3 regions of the Bradyrhizobium australafricanum genome follow, and region 2 is predicted to be linked to each of the others. Evidence: predicted binding sites of a transcription regulator. Region 2 holds the regulator's gene; each other region holds the start of a gene.
The links. Region 2 encodes HrcA, which represses chaperone genes, less so after heat shock. Its sites were predicted from a motif close to GTTAGCACTCNCNNNNNGNGAGTGCTAAC; they were not measured.
Positions count from the first base shown of each region.

Region 1: J6525_RS27495 (co-chaperone GroES) is a predicted target of HrcA. The motif match lies at 1,562-1,590, and genes of this name have one in related genera.
Region 3: J6525_RS32040 (co-chaperone GroES) is a predicted target of HrcA. The motif match lies at 1,872-1,900, and genes of this name have one in related genera.

Region 1 covers NZ_JAGKJL010000035.1:23,618-26,893, reverse strand. The annotation lists gene groL (chaperonin GroEL) at 1-1,067, opposite strand, end outside; gene J6525_RS27495 (co-chaperone GroES) at 1,214-1,528, opposite strand; gene J6525_RS27490 (CopG family transcriptional regulator) at 1,834-2,280, opposite strand; gene J6525_RS27485 (conjugal transfer protein TraG) at 2,286-3,276, opposite strand, start outside.
Region 2 covers NZ_JAGKJL010000003.1:296,936-300,211, reverse strand. The annotation lists gene J6525_RS04935 (VOC family protein) at 1-317, shown strand, start outside; gene grpE (nucleotide exchange factor GrpE) at 367-972, opposite strand; gene hrcA (heat-inducible transcriptional repressor HrcA) at 1,138-2,226, opposite strand; gene rph (ribonuclease PH) at 2,397-3,110, shown strand; gene rdgB (RdgB/HAM1 family non-canonical purine NTP pyrophosphatase) at 3,122-3,276, shown strand, end outside.
Region 3 covers NZ_JAGKJL010000046.1:9,508-12,783, forward strand. The annotation lists gene J6525_RS32030 (cupin domain-containing protein) at 593-1,159, opposite strand; gene J6525_RS32035 (usg protein) at 1,259-1,549, opposite strand; gene J6525_RS32040 (co-chaperone GroES) at 1,944-2,258, shown strand; gene groL (chaperonin GroEL) at 2,303-3,276, shown strand, end outside.

The DNA.
Region 1 (3,276 bases), on a different contig from region 2:
GTCTCCTCGATCTGCGCCTTGATCTGGGCAACGCGGGCATCGATGTCGACCTTCTTGCCGGCGCCGCTGACAATCGTGGTGTTCTCCTTGTCGATCATCACCTTCTTGGCGCGGCCGAGCATCTGCAGCGTGACGTTCTCGAGCTTGATGCCGAGGTCTTCCGAGATGGCCTGACCGCCGGTCAGGATCGCGATGTCCTGCAGCATGGCCTTGCGGCGATCGCCGAAGCCCGGAGCCTTGACGGCCGCGACCTTCAGGCCGCCACGCAGGCGGTTGACGACGAGGGTGGCGAGCGCTTCGCCTTCGACGTCTTCGGCGACGATGACCAGCGGCTTGCCGCTCTGTACCACGGCCTCGAGCAGCGGCAGCAGCTCGTTCAGCGAGGAGAGCTTCTTCTCGTTGATGAGGATGTAGGCATCGTCCAACTCGGCACGCATCTTGTCGGCGTTTGTGACGAAGTAGGGCGAGATGTAGCCGCGGTCGAACTGCATGCCCTCGACGACGTCGAGCTCGGTCTCGAGCGACTTGGCTTCCTCGACCGTGATCACGCCCTCGTTGCCGACCTTCTTCATGGCGTCGGCGAGGAACTTGCCGATCTCGGCATCGCCATTGGCGGAGATGGTGCCGACCTGGGCGATCTCCTCGTTCGAGGTGACCTTCTTCGAGTTCTTCTGGAGGTCGGCCACGACGGCCTCGACCGCGAGGTCGATACCGCGCTTCAGGTCCATCGGGTTCATGCCGGCGGCGACTGACTTCGCGCCTTCCTTCACGATCGCGGCCGCGAGCACCGTCGCCGTGGTGGTGCCGTCACCGGCCGCGTCAGCGGACTTGGAGGCGACTTCGCGCACCATTTGGGCGCCCATGTTCTCGAACTTGTCCTCGAGCTCGATCTCCTTGGCGACAGCGACGCCGTCCTTCGTGATGCGGGGAGCGCCGAACGACTTCTCGAGCACCACGTTGCGGCCCTTCGGACCGAGGGTGACCTTCACCGCATTGGCGAGGATATCGACGCCGCGCAGCATCCGGTCGCGGGCATCGACGCCGAATTTGAGTTCTTTGGCTGACATGTCTGTCTCCCCTGAGTTGATCTCTGCTCCTCGTCCTGAAGTGCGTGCTCTTGAAGCGGGCGTCTCGAAGAACGCGACAATTCAGTCTTGGCCTCATCTTTCGAGACGCCGGCAGCGCCTGCTCCTCAAGGGAGCGGGCGTACGGCTTAAGCGGCCTTCTTGCTGGCGGAGGTGCCAGTAAGAACACCCATGATGTCGCTCTCCTTCATGATCAACAGCTCCTTGCCGTCGATCTTGACTTCGGTGCCCGACCATTTGCCGAACAGCACGCGGTCGCCGACCTGAAGGTCAATCGGGATCAGCTTGCCGCTCTCGTCGCGGCCGCCGGGGCCGACGGCGATCACTTCGCCCTGCGAGGGCTTTTCCTTGGCCGTGTCGGGAACGATGATGCCGCCAGCGGTCTTCTCTTCGGCGTCGATGCGCTTGACCACGACGCGGTCGTGAAGCGGACGGAATTTCATGTGATCCTCCCTGGCCTTGTGCACAATCTCGGGATTGGCACCCACAATGAGCGAGTGCTAATCGCAGTTCACTTATACCTGTGACAGTTGGGCGCAAGAGCTTCGGCCCGTGATATTTGGCTGCAACTTTGCTCTCGGAGGGGAATGCCGGCGACGATCGCTGCCGGGCGAAGCAATAGGCCGCCAGCAGTGTCTATGTCCGATCTGGGCCCTCGCGACTTATTGCACCGCCACACGACTTCGGTGCGGACGGGACTAAACGGACACGCCATCGTCGCGCACCCCACAAATTCTCAGGTACAGACCTAGGAGTGTGCCTGGCCCGAATGATCGTCGCCACCGAGATCCTCCGCAATCTCCTGCAGGAGCTTCGGTCCCCTGGCGAGCCTGCGGCCAAGTGCGGTGACGAAGGAATCGTAGCGTTCACCTCCCTTGGCGCGCGCGGCTTGTGCGGCCGGCTCCGGCAATGCCGGGGTCGTGGTCAACCAGAACCGGACGAATACGGCAAGCGTCTCGACCGCGATGCCGACGTCGCGCTCAAGCCGGATCATGCGGCGATCGAGCTGGTCGAGGCGCTTCGCGATCACCGCTTCCCGTCGTTCGGCCGCATCCGGAGACAGAAAGGAGGCGATCGCGGCCTCAGCGATCAGCGATTGAGGTTGGTCTCGGCGCGCGGCATAGTCCGTCAGCGCCGTCATAACGGCCGGGTCGAGGTAGACCGAAATCTGGACCTTCTTCTTGCGGACGGTCATGGCGGTCACAGCTCCATGCCATCGCCGGAGTCCAGCGAGACCTGCCGGGCTACGCCTTGCATGATCCGGGCTATGCGGCTGTTGCGGACGGCCTCATCGTCCGCATCATCGACGGGATCGGCTTCGAACTCGTTCTCGATCGGCGCCCTCCTCTCGACCAGCGGCACGCGGCTGAGCTCGGGCTGCTGGCGGCGTTCGGATCCGGTCGGATCGTCATCTTCGATCGCAGTCATCGGGCCGGGATTGCCGATTTCCGCTTTCGGCGGCAATGGCCGGCCCGTCCAATCATTCGGCCGCCCCTGGTTGGGAACAGTGAGTGCCGGCACCGGCAGAATGCGTTGCAGGAGACGCGCGTCGTCGTAATAGCGCGCCTTCTTCGCCCGGATCGGCCGAGCGCCCGCAACCATGACGATCTCGTCCGTCGGTGGCAGTTGCATGACTTCGCCTGGGGTGAGCAGCGGCCGGGCCGTTTCCTGCCGGGAGACCATCAAATGACCAAGCCACGGGTTTAATCGGTGGCCGGCATAGTTCTTCATGGCGCGCATTTCGGTCGCGGTACCCAAGGCATCGGAGACACGTCTGGCGGTGCGCTCATCGTTGGTGGCGAAGCTGACGCGGACATGGCAGTTGTCGAGGATCGAATTGTTCGGGCCGTACGCCTTCTCGATCTGGTTCAGCGATTGGGCAATCAGAAAGCCCTTCAGTCCATATCCTGCCATGAACGCCAGCGCCGACTCGAAGAAATCCAGCCGCCCCAACGCGGGAAACTCATCGAGCATCAGGAGCAGCCGGTGGCGCTTTGCCTTGGCCTGCAGGTCCTCCGTGAGACGCCGGCCGATCTGGTTGAGGATCAGACGGATCAGCGGCTTGGTCCGGTTGATGTCGGAGGGCGGCACGACGAGGTAGAGGGTCGCCGGTTGCTGGTCGCCCACGATGTCGGTGATGCGCCAATCGCAGCGCCGGGTCACCGCGGCGACGATGGGATCACGGTAGAGC
Region 2 (3,276 bases):
TCTACCGCGATGGCGGCGTGATCCATCACGCCGAGCTCGCCTATGGTTCCTCGATGCTGATGCTGGGCCAGAGCCGCGACGACGCATATGGCAGGCTGGTCGGCGACCTCGACAACCGCCGCACCGACTCGATCTATATCGCGGTCGACGATCCCGACGCGCTGCACGCGAAGGTCAAGGCTGCCGGCGCCAAGATCGAGATGGAACTGCGCGATACCGACTATGGCAGCCGCGACTTCGCCTGCCGCGATCCGGAAGGAAATCTCTGGAGCTTCGGCACCTATTGGCCGAAGGCACACGAGAAGCCGCGACCGTGAGCCCGCGCAATCCGCGAGCTCACAAACGCGCAGCCGGGATCGGGATGGATCAGGCGGTGATGTCGGCGGTCGGGGCGGCCTTGGCGCCGCCCTTGGAGACGCCGACCAGTGCCGGGCGCAGGATGCGCTCGCCGATCATGTAACCGGCCTGCACGACCTGCACCACGGTGCCCGACGGCACCGACGGATCAGGCACCTCGAACATCGCCTGCTGGAAGTTCGGATCGAACTTCTCGCCGATCGGGTCGAACTTCTTGACGCCGTTCTTCTCCAGCGCGTTGAGCAGCGAACGTTCGGTCAGCTCGACGCCTTCGATCAGCGCCTTCAGGCCGGGATCGGCGGCTTCCTTGGTCTCGGCCGGCACCGCATCGAGCGCGCGCTGCAGGTTGTCGGCGATATCGAGCACGTCGCGGGCAAAGCCGGTGATGCCGTAGGTCTTGGCGTCGGCGACCTCGCGGCGGGTGCGCTGGCGGAGATTCTCCATCTCGGCCAGGGTGCGCAGCGTCCGGTCGCGCGCCTCGGCGAGTTCCTTGGTCAGCGCCTCCGCCGATCCGGCCTCGGGCTCGTCAGGCATGATGTACGGCTTCGAGACCACGGGCTCACCCGTCGGCGCCGAATTCTCGGTGTTGTCATTGGCCCGGTTCGGATCGGTCATGGCTTGCCTTCTCGAAAACTCGCGTCGGTTCAAATCTTGGGGATTGCTTGCCGGGATATCGTGCTTTGGGCGGCGAAAATCAAGCGCAACATACCGGTCTCGGGAACTGGGATCTCCGGCTTGGGTGAAGAAAACCCGTCAAATGAAAGCGAAATCGCCCTCCGGTCAGCCGCCCAGCATCTTGCTGACGATGCGCGCGGCATAATCGACGGTCGGGATCACCCGCGCATAGTTCAGCCGCGTCGGTCCGATCACGCCAAGAACGCCCACGATCCGCCCCTGGGCGTCGCCATAGGGCGCGATGATGGTCGAGGAACCCGACAGCGAGAACAGCTTGTTCTCCGAGCCGATGAAGATCCGCACGCCCTCGCCGCGTTCGGCGCGGCCGAGCAGATCGATCACGCCGCGCTTGGTTTCGAGATCGTCGAACAGCGATTTGATGCGCTCGAGATCGTCGAGCGCATGCAGGTCCTCGAGCAGGTTGGCGTGACCGCGCACGATCAGCTGGCGGTCCTCGTTCTCGCCGCCGGACCAGCTCGCGATGCCCGCCGCGACCACCTTTTGCGTGAGCTGATCGAGCTCGGCGCGATTTTGCGTCAGTGCCGTCTCGAGCTCGAGCCGCGCTTCGGCCAGCGTCCGGCCGCGGATCCGCGCATTGAGGAAATTGGTCGCCTCGGTCAGGGCTGAGGATGGAACACCCGGCGGCAGTGCCAGCACGCGGTTTTCGACCTGGCCGTCTTCGCCGACCAGCACGACCAGCGCCTTTTCCGGCTCCAGCCGGACGAACTCGATGTGCTTCAGCCGCGCATTCGACTTTTGCGTCAGCACCACCGCCGCGGCGCGGGTCAGCCCCGACAGCCGCGTCAAGGCTTCGCCAAGCGCGGCCTCGACGGATTGCCCGCGGCCGACGGCAGCAAGCTGGGTCTGGATCGACTGACGCTCGGCCTCGGTGAGGTCGCCGACCTGCATCAGCGCATCGACGAAGAAGCGCAGCCCGAGTTCGGTCGGCAACCGGCCGGCGGAGGTGTGCGGCGCATAGATCAGGCCGAGCTGCTCGAGATCCGACATCACGTTGCGGACCGAGGCCGGCGACAGCGGTAATGCGATCAGGCGCGAAATGTTGCGCGAACCGACCGGCTCGCCGGTCGCGAGATAGCTTTCGACGATTTGACGAAAAATGTCGCGCGAACGCTCGTTGAGCTGGGCGAGCCCGGCATGCGGCGCGATCAGGCCAATCGGATCGTGGTGAGTCACACTCCAGTCCCTCACAATTACTGCATAATTTGTCGATCCGGGAGGCCGATGACAAGCATGCATTCGGCCCCCTCGTACCGGACCATACCGGGGCCGAAAACCCTTGCCGCTGCCCCTTCCCGCTCCTACAAGCACGGCCAGCCAATTTTCTCGGATTTCTGGAGGATTTCATGCGGCCAAGCCGCCGTGCACCCGATGAACTGCGTCCCGTGTCGCTGGAACGCGGCGTCGTCAAATATGCCGAGGGTTCCTGCATGGTGAAGTTCGGCGACACCCATGTGCTGGTGACCGCCACGCTGGAAGAGCGGTTGCCGCCGTGGCTGAAGGGCCAGGGCCGCGGCTGGGTCACCGCCGAATACGGCATGCTGCCGCGTGCCACCCTGGAACGCACCCGCCGCGAGGCCTCGGCCGGCAAGCAGGGCGGCCGCACGGTCGAGATTCAGCGGCTGATCGGCCGCTCGCTGCGCGCGGCCGTCGATCTCGAGGCGCTCGGCGAGCGCCAGATCACGGTCGATTGCGACGTCATCCAGGCCGACGGCGGCACCCGCACCGCCTCCATCACCGGTGCCTGGGTGGCGCTGGCCGACTGCATCAACTGGATGAAGACCCGCAACATGCTGAAGACCAACGTGTTGCGCGACAATGTGGCGGCGATCTCCTGCGGCATCTACCAGGGCACGCCGGTGCTCGATCTCGACTATGCCGAGGATTCCGAAGCCGATACCGACGCCAATTTCGTCATGACCGGCGACGGCCGGATCATCGAGGTGCAGGGCACCGCCGAGAAGACGCCGTTCTCGGAAGGTGAATTCCTGGCGCTGATGACGCTGGCGCGCAAAGGTGTCGCGCGTCTGGTCGACTTGCAAAAGATCGCGGTGGCGTAGTCAGATTGGTCATGCACCGCCGAATCACCGGAAGGCTCGTCATCGCCACCCATAATCCCGGCAAGCTTGCCGAGATGCGGGAACTGCTGGCGCCGCACGGCGTGGAGGTGGTGTCGGCCGGCGAGCTCGACCTCGCCGAGCCCGAGGAGACCGGCGACAATTTTCG
Region 3 (3,276 bases), on a different contig from region 2:
CGTTCTAATTCCGAGAGCCGCGGGCAGAGTTTGACCGGACCACGGTTGCCGGCGGAGCAACCTGTTGGCGTTCACTGGTGCAGGAGGAGAGCATGACCCTCATATGGCTTGGTGTGCTCCTTGTTTTCGGCGGCGTGCTCCAGATGGCGTATCAGCCAATCTGGCGAGGCCGATTCAGCGGTGGAAGGTGGCTTCGCTCCGGGCGTGACACGCTGGAACCTGAAAGACCGGGTAGCGGCTTCGGCATCAAATCGAATTGGCCTGGACTTGTGATGGTCGCGCTTGGCGGCGCTTTCTTGCTGGCCGGAGCTGCCGTCTGAGTTGGACGAATGTCTCAGGTGATGCCCGTTATCTAGCCCGGCCATGTGCTAAGCCATGTCTCTTCTTGGCCCATCGCGACATCTTGCGTTGCCGCACGAACTTGGTCGGTATCGGGGCAAAGCGGACGTAGAGTCACGCCGACGGTTTTATGGGTACACGGCCTGGAAAATCGTCATGCCCGGGCTTGACCCGGTCATCCATCAGCCAAGGAGAGTCTTTCGAAGCAGGATGGATGGCCGGGTCAAGCCCGGCCATGACGGCCGCGAGAAGCCTACGCCTTCAGCTCCACCGTCTTGAACTCGGCCGGCAGGATCACCTCCAGCAGTTCGACGTCGTCGGAGTAGTCCAGGATCATGTGCCGGATGCGCGGCGGCTGGGTCCAGGCGCTGCCTTGCTGCATCAGCGTCTCGCCCTCGCCTTCCATGTAGGTCTTCACCCAGCCCTTGAGCACATAGACCATCTGGAAGTCGACATCGTGGAAGTGCAGCTTCGACACTTCATCGGGATTGCACGGTCCCTGCAGCCGGATGACGTGTGCCTGCGCGAGGCCATGCGAGGCGGCGGCGATGCCGAGGTCGCGATACTTGGCATAGGCGCGCAGCCCGTCGGCCTTGAAGTCCTCTTCGCGGTGATGGCTGATCGCGACGCGCTGCTTCGGCCGCGCCTTGGCTGCAGCTTTCGGCGCGCTCTTCTTGGCCGCCGAGACGCGGCCTTTCGACTTGATGGTCTTGCGCGCGGACGATTTCGCGGACGTCTTCTTGGCGCCTGCGCCAAGCCCCGACCATTTCTTCTTCACCGCGGTCTTGGCTGCCGATCTTGATGCCGTCTTCTTGGCCATTGTTTCGCCTCCCGTCTTTTTGTGACGGAGAGAGGCTAACACAAGTCGCGCGCCGCGAGGCGAGCAAAGGCGCACAGCGCGCTTTTGCTCCCTTGCCCGCTAATGCAGCCGGAACACGCCGTCGACGGCACGCAGCTCGGCCGGCTTGACCAGCTTGGAATGCGCCACCGTCACCGAAAACAGCGGGCCTTCGAGCTTCGCCTGCCAGAACGCGAGGAAATCCTGCAGCGCCGGAAATTTCGGAAACAGGTCGTAGTTCTGCCAGACATAGGTCTGCAGCAACGAGGGGTGATCCGGCATCCGATAGAGGATTTGCGCCGTCGTCAGCCCGTACCCCAGCAACTGCTTCCGGAAATCGTCGGAAACAACCCCACCAACTCGCGAGACCATGCCAACCTCCTGTGACGGAGCGCATTCACGTGGTGGCCGACCTCCCCCGCCGGACCACCGGCAATGGATGCGCTCACATGAGAGAAATGTGACGCACGCGACTAACCCATCTCAAGCCTAAATGTTTAATAGGTTGTTGAAATTTCTTGCGTTGGCAGCAGCTTACCGCATCTGCTAATAGCCCCGGCGCCCCTCTTGGGCGGCATTAAGGATGCCGAAATGATCTCGGCATCCTCTTGGCAGACCGCACTCACGAGTGCCAATTTTTCTGCTAGAGGCACTTGCCCGCCGTCAAGGCTTGGCCTATCTCCTGCCCAACCAGTCTGGCACTCGCTGGGCTGGACTGCTAACTCTCCAAAAATCTACAGCATCTACAAATGTTTAGGAGGACTGCATGAAATTCCGTCCGCTTCACGACCGCGTCGTGGTCAAGCGTATCGACGCCGAAGAGAAGACTGCTGGCGGCATCATCATTCCGGACAGTGCCAAGGAAAAGCCCTCGCAGGGCGAAGTCATCGCCGTTGGCCCGGGCGGCCGCGACGAAGCCGGCAAGCTGATCCCGATCGACCTCAAGGTCGGCGACCGCGTGCTGTTCGGCAAGTGGTCCGGCACCGAGGTCAAGATCGACGGTGAAGACCTGCTGATCATGAAGGAAAGCGACATCATGGGCGTCCTCGACGTCCCCGCTTCCAAGAAGAAGGCGGCCTAAGCGCCTCCTCCCTCCCAGGTTAAATCTCTCAAGGAAAAACTCAGATGGCAGCTAAAGAAGTCAAATTCTCCGTCGAGGCGCGCGACAAGATGCTGCGCGGCGTCGACATCCTCGCCAATGCGGTGAAGGTCACCCTCGGTCCGAAGGGCCGCAACGTCGTGCTCGAGAAGTCGTTCGGCGCTCCCCGCATCACCAAGGACGGCGTCACCGTCGCCAAGGAGATCGAGCTCGAGGACAAGTTCGAGAACATGGGCGCCCAGATGGTGCGCGAAGTCGCCTCCAAGTCCGCTGACGCGGCCGGCGACGGCACCACCACGGCGACGGTGCTCGCGGCCGCGATCGTGAAGGAAGGCGCGAAGTCAGTCGCCGCCGGCATGAACCCGATGGACCTGAAGCGCGGTATCGACCTCGCGGTCGAGGCCGTCGTGGCCGACCTCCAGAAGAACTCGAAGAAGGTCACCTCGAACGAGGAGATCGCCCAGGTCGGTACCATTTCGGCCAACGGCGATGCCGAGATCGGCAAGTTCCTCTCCGACGCCATGAAGAAGGTCGGCAATGAGGGCGTGATCACGGTCGAGGAAGCCAAGTCGCTCGAGACCGAACTCGACGTCGTCGAGGGCATGCAGTTCGACCGCGGCTACATCTCGCCCTACTTCGTCACCAACGCCGACAAGATGCGCGTTGAGATGGACGACGCCTACATCCTCATCAACGAGAAGAAGCTCTCCTCGCTGAACGAGCTGCTGCCGCTGCTCGAGGCCGTGGTGCAGACCGGCAAGCCGCTGGTCATCGTCGCTGAAGACGTCGAAGGCGAAGCCCTCGCCACCCTCGTCGTCAACCGCCTGCGTGGCGGCCTGAAGGTCGCGGCCGTCAAGGCTCCGGGCTTCGGCGATCGCCGCAAGGCCATGCTGCAGGACATCGCGATCCTGACCGGCGGCCAGGCCATCTCGGAAGATCTCGGCATCAAGCTCGAGAACGTCACGCTTCAGATGCTCGGCCGCGCCAAGAAGGTGATGAT